2 linked regions of the Collimonas fungivorans genome follow. The protein of the gene in region 1 interacts with the protein of each later gene in a pairwise test. Links are inferred from orthologs where the notes say so. Each region holds a gene or a part of one and is shown in the gene's direction. Other genes may lie near its edges.

Region 1 (6,636 bases):
CAATCCGCCTAGGGCGCCGCCGCAGAACAAACCCAGGGCTTGCATGGTGTTGTAGACGCCCAGCGCGGCGCCCTTGGCGGCCGGCGGCGCGATGCGCGACACTAGCGACGGCTGGCTCGCTTCCAGCACGTTGAAGGCAATGAAAAAACCCAGCAGCAGCACGACCAGCCATTGCCAGTGGATAGTTGCCATAGAGAATGTCACCAACAGACCGAGTTGCACGACAAACAACAAGGCCACGGCCGCCAGCATCACTTGCTTCATCTTGCCCTGCTTCTCGCCGACAAATACCGGCGGCAGCATCAGCACAAAAGACGCCAGCACCACCGGCAAGTAGATTTTCCAGTGCGACTCCAGCGGCAGGCCGGCGTATTTGACCAGCGCCGCCGGCATCACCACGAACATCGCCATCTGCGTCATGTGCAAGGCAAACACCCCATAGTTGAGCCGCATCAGCTCGCCGTTGCGCAGGATCTCCGACCACGCCACGCGCCTGGCCTTGACCAGCGGCGCCGACGGCACCAGCCATACCACCACCACGATCGCGGCCAGCGACAGGAAGCCGGTCATGGCGAAGATGCCGCCCATGCCTACCCACTGGTACAGCAGCGGCGAAACGATCAGCGACAAGGCAAAGGTGAGGCCGATGGAACCGCCGACCATGGCCATGGCCTTGGTGCGGTGTTCTTCCCGGGTGGAGTCGGCGATGAAGGCGGTCACCGCCGCCGAAATCGCGCCGGCGCCCTGGATCGCGCGGCCGATGATGACCCAGTAGATATTGCCGGCAGCGGCGGCGATGAAGGAGCCCAGCGCAAACAGGATCAGGCCGATGACGATGATTTTCTTGCGGCCGTATTTGTCGGAGGCGACGCCGAACGGGATTTGCCCGAACGATTGCGCCAGGCCGTAGATGCCCATGGCGAGGCCGACCAGGGCCGCGCTGTCGCCGCCGGGCAAGGTTTTGGCGTGCACCGCAAACACCGGCAGGATCAGGAACAGGCCGAGCATGCGCAATGCAAATATCGACGCCAGCGAGGCGCTCGCCTTGACTTCGGCGCGGCTCATGCCGCTGCTGATTTCGCTGTCAAAAGAGGAAGACGAACTATTCATATTGGGTATTGGCGGATGGCGCCGTAAAGGCTGCACAACGACGAAGATCGAAACCCGTTATAGTATCAGGTTGATCCGTTTGATATGGCATGGCCGCGCCCGGCAGCGATTCCCGCCAGGGGCTGCGGCAAGCCTTTCAGGCGTGAAAATTGCAATTCGAACAAGCCAACACGGCCTTAAACTCACGCTGAAAGCTGTAGATGGACAAAAATCGGGAAGAGATCCGCATCCGGGGTGCGCGCACGCACAACCTCAAGAACATCAATCTGGATTTACCTCGCAACAAACTGATCGTGATCACCGGCTTGTCCGGCTCCGGCAAGTCGTCGCTGGCGTTCGACACGCTGTACGCGGAAGGCCAGCGGCGTTATGTCGAATCGCTGTCGTCCTATGCGCGCCAGTTCCTGCAGTTGATGGAAAAGCCGGATGTCGACCTGATCGAAGGCCTGTCGCCGGCGATTTCGATCGAACAGAAAGCGACGTCGCACAATCCGCGCTCCACCGTCGGCACGGTGACCGAGATCCACGATTACCTGCGCCTGCTGTATGCGCGGGTCGGCACGCCTTATTGCCCGGACCATCCGGAGAAACCGCTGGCCGCGCAATCGGTGTCGCAGATGGTCGATGCGGTGCTGGCCATGCCGGACGACACCAAGCTGATGATCCTGGCGCCGGTGGTGGCCAACCGCAAGGGCGAGCATGTCGACCTGTTCGAACAGATGCAGGCCCAGGGCTTTGTGCGCTTCCGCATCCAGAGCGGCACCGGCGCCGCCAAGATCTATGAAGTCGACGACCTGCCCAAGCTGAAGAAGACCGAGAAGCACACCATCGACGTCGTGATCGACCGCCTGAAAGTCAAGGCCGACACCAAGCAGCGCCTGGCGGAAAGTTTCGAAACCGCACTGCGCCTGGCCGAGGGCCGCGCGATTGCGCTGGAGATGGACAGCGGCACCGAGCACATGTATTCCAACAAGTTCGCCTGCCCGATCTGCGGTTATTCGCTGCAGGAACTGGAGCCGCGCCTGTTCTCGTTCAACAATCCGATGGGCGCCTGCCCGGAATGCGACGGCCTGGGCCATATCGAATTTTTCGATCCCAAGCGCATCGTCGCTTTCCCTAACCTGTCGCTGGCCAGCGGCGCGGTCAAGGGCTGGGACCGGCGCAACCAGTTCTATTTCCAGATGCTGACCAGCATCGCCGCGCACTACGATTTCGACATCGACGTGCCGTTCGAGAAGCTGCCGGAAAAAGCCCAGCAGGCAGTGCTGTATGGCTCCGGCAAGGAAACCATCCCCTTCAGCTACGTCAACGAACGCGGCCGCACGGTGATCAAGGAACACACGTTTGAAGGCGTGGTCAACAACCTGCAGCGCCGTTATCGCGAAACCGATTCGATGGCGGTCAAGGAAGAGCTGGCCAAGTTCATCAATGAAAAGGAATGCCCGTCCTGCCACGGCGCGCGGCTGCGCGTGGAAGCGCGCTTCGTCAAGGTCGGCAATGGCAAGCAGGAAAGAGCCATCTACGAAGTCGCGGCGACGCCACTGCGCGAAACACTGACCTTCTTTGAAAAACTGAAGCTGACCGGCGCCAAGAAGGAAATTGCCGACCGCATCATCAAGGAAATCGTCTCGCGCCTGACTTTCCTGAATAACGTCGGCCTCGATTACCTGTCGCTGGAACGCAGCGCCGACACCTTGTCCGGCGGCGAAGCGCAGCGCATCCGGCTGGCGTCGCAGATCGGCTCCGGCCTGACCGGCGTCATGTATGTGCTGGATGAACCGTCGATCGGCTTGCACCAGCGCGACAACGACCGCCTGATCGAAACCCTGCGCCACCTGCGCGACATCGGCAACAGCGTGCTGGTGGTGGAGCATGACGAAGATGCGATCCGCACCGCCGACTATGTGGTCGACATGGGCCTGGGCGCAGGCGTGCATGGCGGCGAGGTAATTGCCGAAGGCACGCTGGAGCAGATCCTCAAGAACAAGAAGTCACTGACGGCAAAGTACCTGAACGGCACCTTGAAAATCGCCGTGCCGGAGAAACGCACGCCGGCCGATCCGGACCGCCAGTTCATCATTACCGGCGCCACCGGCAACAACCTGAAGAACGTCACGATGAACCTGCCGGTCGGCCTGCTGACCTGCGTCACCGGGGTTTCCGGTTCCGGCAAGTCGACACTGGTCAACGACACCCTGTACCACGCCGCAGCGCGCCATCTGTATGGCTCGCAGGCGGAACCGGCGGCGCATGAATCGATCGGCGGACTGGAGCATTTCGACAAGGTGATCTCGGTCGACCAGGCCCCTATCGGCCGCACGCCGCGCTCCAATCCGGCCACTTATACCGGCTTGTTCACGCCGATCCGCGACCTGTTCTCGACCGTGCCGATGGCCAAGGAACGCGGCTACAACGCCGGCCGTTTTTCGTTCAACGTCAAGGGCGGCCGCTGCGAAGCCTGCCAGGGCGACGGCGTGATCAAGGTCGAAATGCACTTCCTGCCGGATGTCTACGTGCCGTGCGACGTCTGCCACGGCAAGCGCTACAACCGCGAAACGCTGGAAGTGCACTACAAGGGCAAGAGCATCACCGAAGTGCTGGGCATGACGGTGGAAGAAGCCTATGAATTCTTCAAGCCGGTGCCGGTGATCGCGCGCAAGCTGCATACGCTGCTGGATGTCGGCCTCGGTTATATCCGCCTCGGCCAGAGTGCGACCACCTTGTCCGGCGGCGAAGCGCAGCGCGTCAAGCTGTCGCTGGAACTGTCGAAACGCGATACCGGCCGCACCCTGTATATCCTGGACGAGCCGACTACCGGCTTGCACTTCCACGACATCGACCTACTATTAAAAGTGATCCACCGCCTGCGCAACCAGGGCAATACCGTGGTCATCATCGAACACAACCTGGATGTCATCAAGACTGCCGACTGGCTGATCGATCTTGGCCCTGAAGGCGGCGCCGGCGGCGGCCGCATCATCGCTACCGGCACGCCGGAACAGGTGGCGGCGAACCCCGCCAGTGTCACCGGCAAGTACCTGGGGCCGTTGCTGGAAAAACCCAAGAAAAAATAAAACAAGCCTTCCCGGCCCACCAAGCTGGGAATGCAATCACGAGATAACGATGTCTACCAACACCACCCCGGCGCTGTCTGCGGCACAGATTGACGCTTTCGAAAAAGATGGATATTTGATTTTGCCGCGCCTGGTATCCGCCGCCGATTGCGAACTGATGGCGGCCACTACCAACGCCCACCTGGCGCAGGCAGTGGCGCCGCTGGAATACGAATCCGAAGTCGGTTATGCCGGCGCGCCGAAGTCGTTTGACAGCGTCGGCGGCCGCACCGCGCGGCGCCTGCGCAACGCCTACCAGCGCGACGACAGCTATCGTGCCTGGGCCCGCAGTCCGCAACTGGTGGCGATGCTGGAACTGCTGCTGGGCGAAACGGTTTGCCTGACCTTGTCGCACCACAATTGCGTGATGACCAAGCATCCGCACTTCGGCACCGCCACCGGCTGGCATCGCGATATCCGCTACTGGTCGTTCCCGCGCAACGAGCTGATTTCGGTATGGCTGGCGCTGGATAGCGAAAACGCCAACAACGGCGGCCTGCGCTTCATTCCAGGCTCGCACCGCTTCGACATCAAACCCGAGCAAATGGATGAGCTGGATTTCCTGCGCCCGGAAGTGGCAGCCAACCAGGCCTTGTTTGCTCAGGGAAAATCAGTCGAACTGCAACAGGGCGACGTGGTGTTTTTCCATAGCGGCCTGTTCCATGCCGCCGGTCGCAACAATACCGAAACCGTCAAGGAATCGGTGGTGTTTGCCTATCATGGGCAAAGCAATCCCCCCGCACCCGGCAGCCGCTCGGCCGCCTCGGAAGATATCCTGCTAAGCAGCTAATCACACTTCGGGAACATTCCAAAATGCAGCGTATAGCCATCATAGGCGGCGGCACCGCGGGTGCCGCCAGCGCGCTGTTCCTGGCGCGCGCCGGCCATCAGGTCACGCTGTTCGAGCGCGTAGCGCAACCGACCGCGGTCGGCGCCGGCATCCTGCTGCAACCTACCGGCATGCACGTGCTGGATGCGCTCGGACTGCTGGACCCCATTCTGGCGCACGGCGCCCGCAACCACCGCTTGTTCGGCACCACGGCCGGCGGCCGCACGGTGCTGGATGTGCGTTACCGCCACCACGATGCGCAGTCGTTCGGCCTCGGCCTGCATCGCGGCGCCCTGTTTTCCGTGCTGTGGGAAGCATTGAAGACGGTCGCCATCAAGGTTTGCAGCGGTGTCAATATCTCCCGCATAGAGCAGCGCGGCGGCCAGACTCTGTTGTTTTCCCGCGACCCGGCGGCTGGCAGCAGCGAGGCCGAGGCCGGCGAATTCGACTGCGCCGTGATTGCCGACGGCACCCGCTCCGACTTGCGCGCAGCGCTGGCGATTCCGCAAAAAGTGACGCCCTATCCTTGGGGGGCATTATGGGCGCTGGTTCCGGACGACGGCTTGACCCAGGGCAGCTTGCGCCAATGGTTTCGCCATGCGCAGCAAATGCTGGGATTGATGCCGACCGGTTTCGCCTATCAGGAAATGACGCAGCCGATTCTCAGCCTGTTCTGGAGCCTGCGCGCGGATCGCCTGCCGCACTGGCAGGAACAGGGCCTGGCGGCCTGGAAACAAACCGTGCTGGCGCTGGCGCCACCGATAGCGCCGGTGCTAGAACACATACAAAGGCCGGAACAACTCACCTTCGCACGCTATGCCGATGTGCAGATGCGCCACTGGCACGATGGCCGGATAGTCTGCATCGGCGATTGCGCCCATGCCACCAGTCCGCAACTGGGACAAGGCGCCAACCTGGCGCTGGTCGATGCGATGACGCTGGCGCAATGTTTTGCCGAGAATTCTGCGGTAGAACCGGCGCTGGCGCTGTATTCGCAACGGCGGCGGCCGCACCTGCGTTATTACCAGGGCGCCAGCAAGTTGCTGACGCCTTTCTTCCAGTCCGATTCACGCATCGCCAGCACCTTGCGCGACATCGCCCTGGGTCCGATCTGCCGCCTGCCGGTGGCGCGCCAGCAGATGGCGCTGACGCTCAGCGGCAGCAAGACCGGCTGGATCTATGGCCGCTTGCGGCAGTCGAAATAACAGGGAAACGATCAGGCCTGGTGCAGATGGCGGGCCCGCACAATCGTTTCCGATTTGCGTTTTTTCAGCCAGATGGCGATGCCGGTAATTGCAAACAACAGTGGCAGGAAACCCATGAAGGCGACCAGTATCTTGCCCGGCAAACCCAGTATCTGGCCGGTATGCAAACCGTATTGCACGCCAATGAAGGCATCGCCGCCCGAACCGGTCAATGGATCGAGCGCGCGCAGCACACGGCCGTCGGCAGCGTCGACAAATACGCGCACGCTGCCGCTGTCCTGGATGTCGTCCGGCTTGCGCATGCGGATCTGGTAGATGCCGTGTTTGTCGTCGCGCGCGATACGCGCCGGCGTGGCGCGCGGCATGCTGGCCTGTGCCG
Region 2 (6,231 bases), 3.3 Mb from region 1 along the record:
AGAACGATTTCGAGAACGAGTTCGATACGAACACCGGGCCGCCGGCTTCGGTGAAGCGGCGTACTACCTGGCCGTCGGCTTCGATGCCGTCGCCAAAGCCCTGGTAGGCCATGTCGAGGAACGGCACCAGGCCGCGCTGGGTGACGACTTCGATGACCTGGGTCCATTCAGCGTCGCTGAGGTCGGCGCCGGTCGGATTGTGGCAGCAGGCGTGCAGCAGGACTACCGAGCCGCTAGGCATGGTTTTCAGCGCATCCAGCATGCCGCTGAAGTTGACGCCGCGGGTGGCCGGGTCGTAGTAAGGATAGTTGTTGACGGTGAAGCCGGCCGATTCGAACAGCGCGCGGTGGTTTTCCCAGCTTGGATCGCTGATCCAGACTTGGGTGTTGTCGGCGCTGAAGCGCTTGAGGAAATCGGCGCCCAGTTTCAGCGCGCCGGTGCCGCCGATGGCTTGCACGGTGATCGCACGTTTCTCTTGTACTACCGCGCTGTCGGCCCCAAATACCAGTTCTTGCACAGCCTTGTCGTAAGCCGCCAGGCCTTCGATCGGCAAGTAGGTGCGCGGCGCCAGCTTTTCGATCAGCAGCGCTTCCGCTTTTTGCACGCATTCCAGCAGCGGCACCTTGCCGTTGTCATCGTAATAGACGCCGACGCCGAGGTTGGTCTTGCCTGGATTCTGGTCCGCATTGAAACCTTCGGTGATGCCGAGGATAGGATCGCGTGGCGCCATTTCGATGGCGGTAAAGAGGGAGGCTGAAAGAGGTGCGTTCATCGTGATAACATAAAAAGTTGGCTGCAAAAGAGATTTTGCGGCCGGGTTGAATGCTGTGCCGGGTCACGAGACAAATCGCTGATCGGCGCGGATTTACTACCGTCTATTTTACCAAAGGTCGAGGCCCATGGCTGACATATCACAGGTTCAGAGCACCGTCGACGAGTCCAAAATCGTCACATTTCCGAATTCGCCGTACAAGCTGTTCCAGCCGTTCCAGCCGGCCGGCGACCAGCCGGTGGCCATCGAAAAACTGGTGGAGGGCGTGGAAGACGGCCTGTTTTACCAGACCTTGCTGGGGGTGACCGGCTCCGGCAAGACCTATACGATGGCCAACGTGATCGCCCGCATGGGGCGGCCAGCCATCGTCTTCGCTCCCAATAAGACGCTGGCGGCGCAGCTCTACAGCGAGTTCCGCGAGTTTTTCCCGCACAATGCCGTCGAGTATTTCGTCAGCTACTACGATTATTATCAGCCGGAAGCCTATGTGCCGCAGCGCGACTTGTTCATCGAGAAAGATTCCTCGATCAATGAGCATATAGAACAGATGCGCCTGTCCTGCACCAAATCGCTGATGGAACGGCGCGATGTGGTCATTGTGGCAACGGTATCGGCGATCTACGGTATCGGTAATCCCAACGAATACCACCAGATGATCCTGACCTTGCGCGCCAAGGACAAGGTCAGCCAGCGCGACGTCATCGCGCGCCTGATCCAGATGCAGTACACGCGTAACGAAATCGATTTCGGCCGCGGCACCTTCCGCGTGCGCGGCGATACCATCGACGTGTTTCCGGCCGAGCATGCCGAGCTGGCCTTGCGCATCGAGATGTTCGACGATGAAATCGACAGCTTGCAGCTGTTCGACCCGCTCACCGGCCGTGTACGGCAAAAGATCCCGCGCTTCACCGTCTATCCCGGTTCTCACTATGTAACGCCGCGCGCCACCGTGCTGCGCGCCATCGAAACCATCAAGGATGAACTGCGCGACCGGCTCGAATTTTTCCGTAAGGAAAATAAACTGATCGAGGAGCAGCGCATTGAGCAGCGCACCCGTTTCGACCTGGAAATGATGCAGGAAATCGGTTTCACCAAGGGCATCGAAAACTACTCGCGCCACCTGAGCGGCGCCTTGCCGGGCGAGCCGCCGCCGACCCTGGTCGATTACCTGCCGCAGGATGCGCTGATGTTCCTGGACGAATCGCACGTGCTGATCGGCCAGCTGAACGCCATGTATAACGGCGACCGTTCGCGCAAGACCAACCTGGTGGATTACGGTTTCCGGCTGCCGTCGGCGCTGGACAACCGGCCGCTGCGCTTCGACGAGTTCGAAGGCAAGATGCGGCAGACGATTTTTGTTTCAGCCACGCCGGCCGACTACGAAAACCAGCATGCCGACCAGGTGGTGGAGCAGGTGGTGCGGCCGACCGGCCTGATCGATCCTGCGATCGAAGTGCGGCCGGCCCTGAGCCAGGTCGACGACCTGATGAACGAGGCCAATGCCCGCATCAAGAAGAACGAACGGGTGCTGGTCACCACACTGACCAAACGCATGGCGGAGCAGCTGACCGAATTCCTGAGCGATAACGGCATCAAGGTGCGCTACCTGCACAGCGATATCGAAACCGTCGAGCGCGTGGAAATCATCCGCGACCTGCGCCTGGGCACCTTCGACGTGCTGGTCGGCATCAACCTGCTGCGCGAGGGCCTGGATATTCCTGAAGTGTCGCTGGTGGCGATCCTGGATGCCGACAAGGAAGGCTTCCTGCGTTCCGAGCGCAGCCTGATCCAGACCATAGGCCGCGCCGCGCGTAACCTGAACGGCACCGCGATCCTGTATGCGGACCGCATGACCGATTCCATGCGCCGCGCGATCGACGAAACCGAGCGCCGCCGTAACAAGCAGATCGCCTTCAATGCCGCCAACGGCATTACTCCGGTCGGCATCAGCAAGCAGATCAAGGAATTGATCGACGGCGTCTACAGCCCGCAGGAAGCGCGCGAAGTACTGCATGCGGCGCAGGACCAGGCCAAGTACGAGGCGATGAGCGAGAAACAGGTGAGCAAGGAAATCAAGCGCCTGGAGAAGCAGATGGTCGATCACGCCAAGAACCTGGAGTTCGAAAAAGCCGCACAGGTGCGCGACCAGCTGCATGTGCTGAAGCAGCAGCTGTTCGGCGCGCCGGGAGCGGACAATATCGTTTTGTAGTTGCAGGATTTTTTGCAGCCTGTGTTTGATCAATCCTGTTTTTGATGATTTATGACTGATTTTCTTCCTGCTTCAATCCGTTCCGCGTTGACCGGCGTGCATGCTTCCTGGCTCGCCATCCTGGAGCACGGCTTGCGTGCGGTAGCGCAAGCCAATCCGGCCTACCTGAAAGACCTGGCCGCGGCCGATTACCTGCCTACCGAGGGCCGCATGTTTGCCGCCTTCACCCAGCCGCTGGAAGCGGTGCGTTATGTGCTGGTGGGCGAGGGACCTTATCCGCGCGCGGCCAGCGCCACCGGCGTCTGTTTCATGGACGGCGCGGTCGGTTCCCTGTGGTCGGAGAAGGGCTTGTCGAAGCAGGTTAACCGCGCCACTTCCCTGCGCAATTTCATGAAGATGCTGCTGGTGGCCGATGGCCAGCTGGCGCTGGAAAACACCACCGGCGATGCGATGTCGGCTGTAGCGTTGCAGGCGCAGAAGGACAGTTCGCAGGCGATCCAGCTACTGGCCGACCTGCAAGCCAATATGGTGAAGCACGGTTTCTTGCTGCTGAACGCTTCGCTGGTGTTCCGTCCGGAAGTACCGCCGGTCAAGGACGCCAAGGCCTGGCAGCCGTTCATGCAGGCAGTGTTGCAGGGGCTGGCGGATGCTGCGGACAAGCGTGGCGAGGACTTGCCGACGCTGGTGTTGTGGGGAAAAATCGCCGAGCAGCTGAATGCCTATCCGGTGACTGCGCGCTTTCCGAAAGCAGTCGCCGAGCATCCTTACAACTTGAGTTTTATCGGCAACGCCGGCATGCAGGCCTTGTTCGGGCCGATGCAGCTGTTACGGCGCGCTTAGATCAGGCTCATTTGCCGCAGGTCGATTTCGGCCTGGGTCAGCGGTTTTTCTGTTGCAGGCGCAGGAGCCGGGCTGAGATCCAGTTGCGGTTCGGCGACGGGCGCCGCGGTTTTCGGGGCCGGCGCCGGTTTGCTCCGTTTGCCGACGGCCGGGATGGCGCTGGCCAGCCAGCGTTTGAGCATGTCGTCAAACAGCGCCAGCATCGCTTCCGGCAGTTCCGGCGTGTAGGCCTGGCGGATCACGATGCCGTCCCACATCGCGGTCAGCAGCAGCGCCGCCGCATGGGCATCCAGGGCATGGTCGATCTGGCCGCGTTCCTGGGCGGTGCGCAGCATGTCGGCCAGGCCGTCTACCCATTCCGTCTCCGCCGTCTTGATCACCGCACCTACGCGCTTGTTGCGCAAGCCTTCCGCATAGATTTCAGTCATCAGGCCGGCGTCGCTGATCGCGGCGTAGCGGCGGGCGAAGGCGCGGGTGATGGCGGACAGCGCTTGCGGCAGGTCGTCGGTATCGTGAAATTCCGACAACAAAAAGCGCGCCTGGCGCCTTTCGTCCTCTGCCATGGCCGCAATGATCGCATCCTTGCTGGTGAAATAGCGGTACACCGCGCCCGGGCCGAGGCCGACTTCTGTGCAGATCTCCTGCATCGAGGTCTGGTGGAAGCCGGTCTTGCGGAAGCACTTTCCTGCGGATTTCAGGATATCGACGCGTTTCTGGTCAGCTCTCTGCGTCGGTGATTGCGGTGTCTTGGATTTGCGGATGGCCATGCTGCTCAAAAAGAGGACTGTGCGGGAGGGTCGGTATTATAGGTTTAAGCGCCGCTTCCTTGAATATATTTTTACATTTGACACTATTCCGCTCGCTACGATTGGTATGCATATGGCAATTTTTTGCGCCGAATCCCGTTCGTCCGGGATGTCCTTATTTGTTGTAATTGTATAAATGACAATCGGCGCAAAAACCACGCCCGGCGCGGGATTCCAGGAATCGGGCAATACCTGACGGATTCACTCAAGTTTGGTATACTGTCGTAACACTTGGCAATCCAGCAGGATATAGAGACAGGTAGATAGGTTTAAGAGCGGAGATTACATGCGTCTGACTACAAAAGGCCGGTTTGCGGTAACTGCGATGATCGATTTGGCATTGCGCCAAGGCAAAGGTCCGGTAACTTTGTCTGCAATTAGCGAGCGTCAAGAGATTTCCCTGTCATATCTGGAACAATTGTTCGGTAAATTGCGTCGTCACCAGATTGTTGAATCCGTACGCGGGCCAGGCGGCGGATACAACCTGGCGCGCAAGGCCGAGGACGTCACGGTGGCGGACATCATCATCGCGGTCGACGAACCGCTGGATGCGACCCAGTGCGGCGGCAAGGAAAACTGCCACAGCCCGGACCATGAGGGCGGCAGCCGTTGCATGACACATGACCTGTGGTCGACCTTGAACGCCAAGATGGTCGAATACCTGGATTCGGTGTCGCTGAAGGATTTGGTGGATCAGCAACATGCGCAGCAGCAGGCGCAGCAGAGGAAGGCCCTGGAACAAAACGTGGTGGTGATGCATAGGTCCCACCTGGTCGCTTGATTGGAGCTAGAAAAAGTATGAACGCACCCTTGGAAAAAAGCCTGATAGACACATTGAAGGCGCCTCACTTCCCGATTTACATGGACTATTCGGCAACCACGCCTATCGATCCGCGTGTCGCCGACAAGATGATTCCCTATTTGCGCGAGCAGTTCGGCAATCCGGCTTCGCGCAGCCACATGTACGGCTGGTCCGCTGAAAAAGCGGTGGAAGATGCACGTGAGCAGGTCGCCAAGCTGGTCAACGCCGATTCGCGCGAGATCATCTGGACTTCCGGCGCCACCGAAGGCAACAACCTGGCGATCAAGGGCGCGGCCAATTTCTACAAGACCAAGGGCAAGCACATCATCACCGTCAAGACCGAGCACAAAGCCGTGCTGGACGTGGTGCGCGAACTGGAGCGCCAGGGTTTCGAAGCGACTTACCTGCAGCCGCAGGACAATGGCCTGATCACGCTGGAACAGCTGGAAGCTGCGATCCGTCCCGACACCATCCTGGTCTCGGTGATGCTGGTCAATAATGAAATCGGCGTGATCCAGCCTGTCGCGGAAATCGGCGAACTGTGCCGCCAGAAGGGCATCATTTTCCATTGCGACGCGGCGCAAGCCACCGGCAAGGTAGTGATCGACCTGGAAAAATGGAAGGTCGACCTGATGACTTTCACTGCCCACAAGACATACGGTCCTAAAGGCATCGGCGCGCTGTACGTGCGGCGCAAACCGCGCGTGCGTCTGGAAGCGCAGATGCACGGCGGCGGCCATGAGCGCGGCCTGCGTTCGGGCACCTTGCCTACCCACCAGATCGTCGGCATGGGCGCGGCTTT

The links. Proteins that work in one complex are often made in the same cells at the same time.
Region 2: the proteins of uvrA (region 1) and uvrB interact in binary tests that used the Escherichia coli proteins (3 or more experiments, as listed by UniProt). The link is inferred for Collimonas fungivorans from one-to-one orthologs.

Annotation. Positions count from the first base shown.
Region 1 is NZ_CP013232.1:771,812-778,447, reverse strand. What follows is about bases 1,000-4,384. They hold uvrA (excinuclease ABC subunit UvrA), read left to right. Parts: upstream 1,000-1,310; coding sequence 1,311-4,184; downstream 4,185-4,384. Other genes in these bases: CFter6_RS03270 (phytanoyl-CoA dioxygenase family protein), read left to right, coding at 4,234-4,384; CFter6_RS03280 (MFS transporter), read right to left, coding at 1,000-1,110. In the rest of the region: more of CFter6_RS03280, read right to left, coding at 1-999; more of CFter6_RS03270, read left to right, coding at 4,385-5,013; CFter6_RS03265 (FAD-dependent oxidoreductase), read left to right, coding at 5,037-6,257; CFter6_RS03260 (PepSY-associated TM helix domain-containing protein), read right to left, coding at 6,269-6,636. UniProt on the Escherichia coli protein: The UvrABC repair system catalyzes the recognition and processing of DNA lesions. UvrA is an ATPase and a DNA-binding protein. A damage recognition complex composed of 2 UvrA and 2 UvrB subunits scans DNA for abnormalities.
Region 2 is NZ_CP013232.1:4,116,252-4,122,482, reverse strand. The notes cover bases 478-3,440. They hold uvrB (excinuclease ABC subunit UvrB), read left to right. Parts: upstream 478-899; coding sequence 900-2,981; downstream 2,982-3,440. Other genes in these bases: CFter6_RS17850 (uracil-DNA glycosylase family protein), read left to right, coding at 3,033-3,440; CFter6_RS17860 (amino acid aminotransferase), read right to left, coding at 478-772. Also shown: more of CFter6_RS17860, read right to left, coding at 1-477; more of CFter6_RS17850, read left to right, coding at 3,441-3,821; CFter6_RS17845 (TetR/AcrR family transcriptional regulator), read right to left, coding at 3,818-4,588; Fe-S cluster assembly transcriptional regulator IscR, read left to right, coding at 4,914-5,408; CFter6_RS17835 (IscS subfamily cysteine desulfurase), read left to right, coding at 5,426-6,231. UniProt on the Escherichia coli protein: The UvrABC repair system catalyzes the recognition and processing of DNA lesions. A damage recognition complex composed of 2 UvrA and 2 UvrB subunits scans DNA for abnormalities.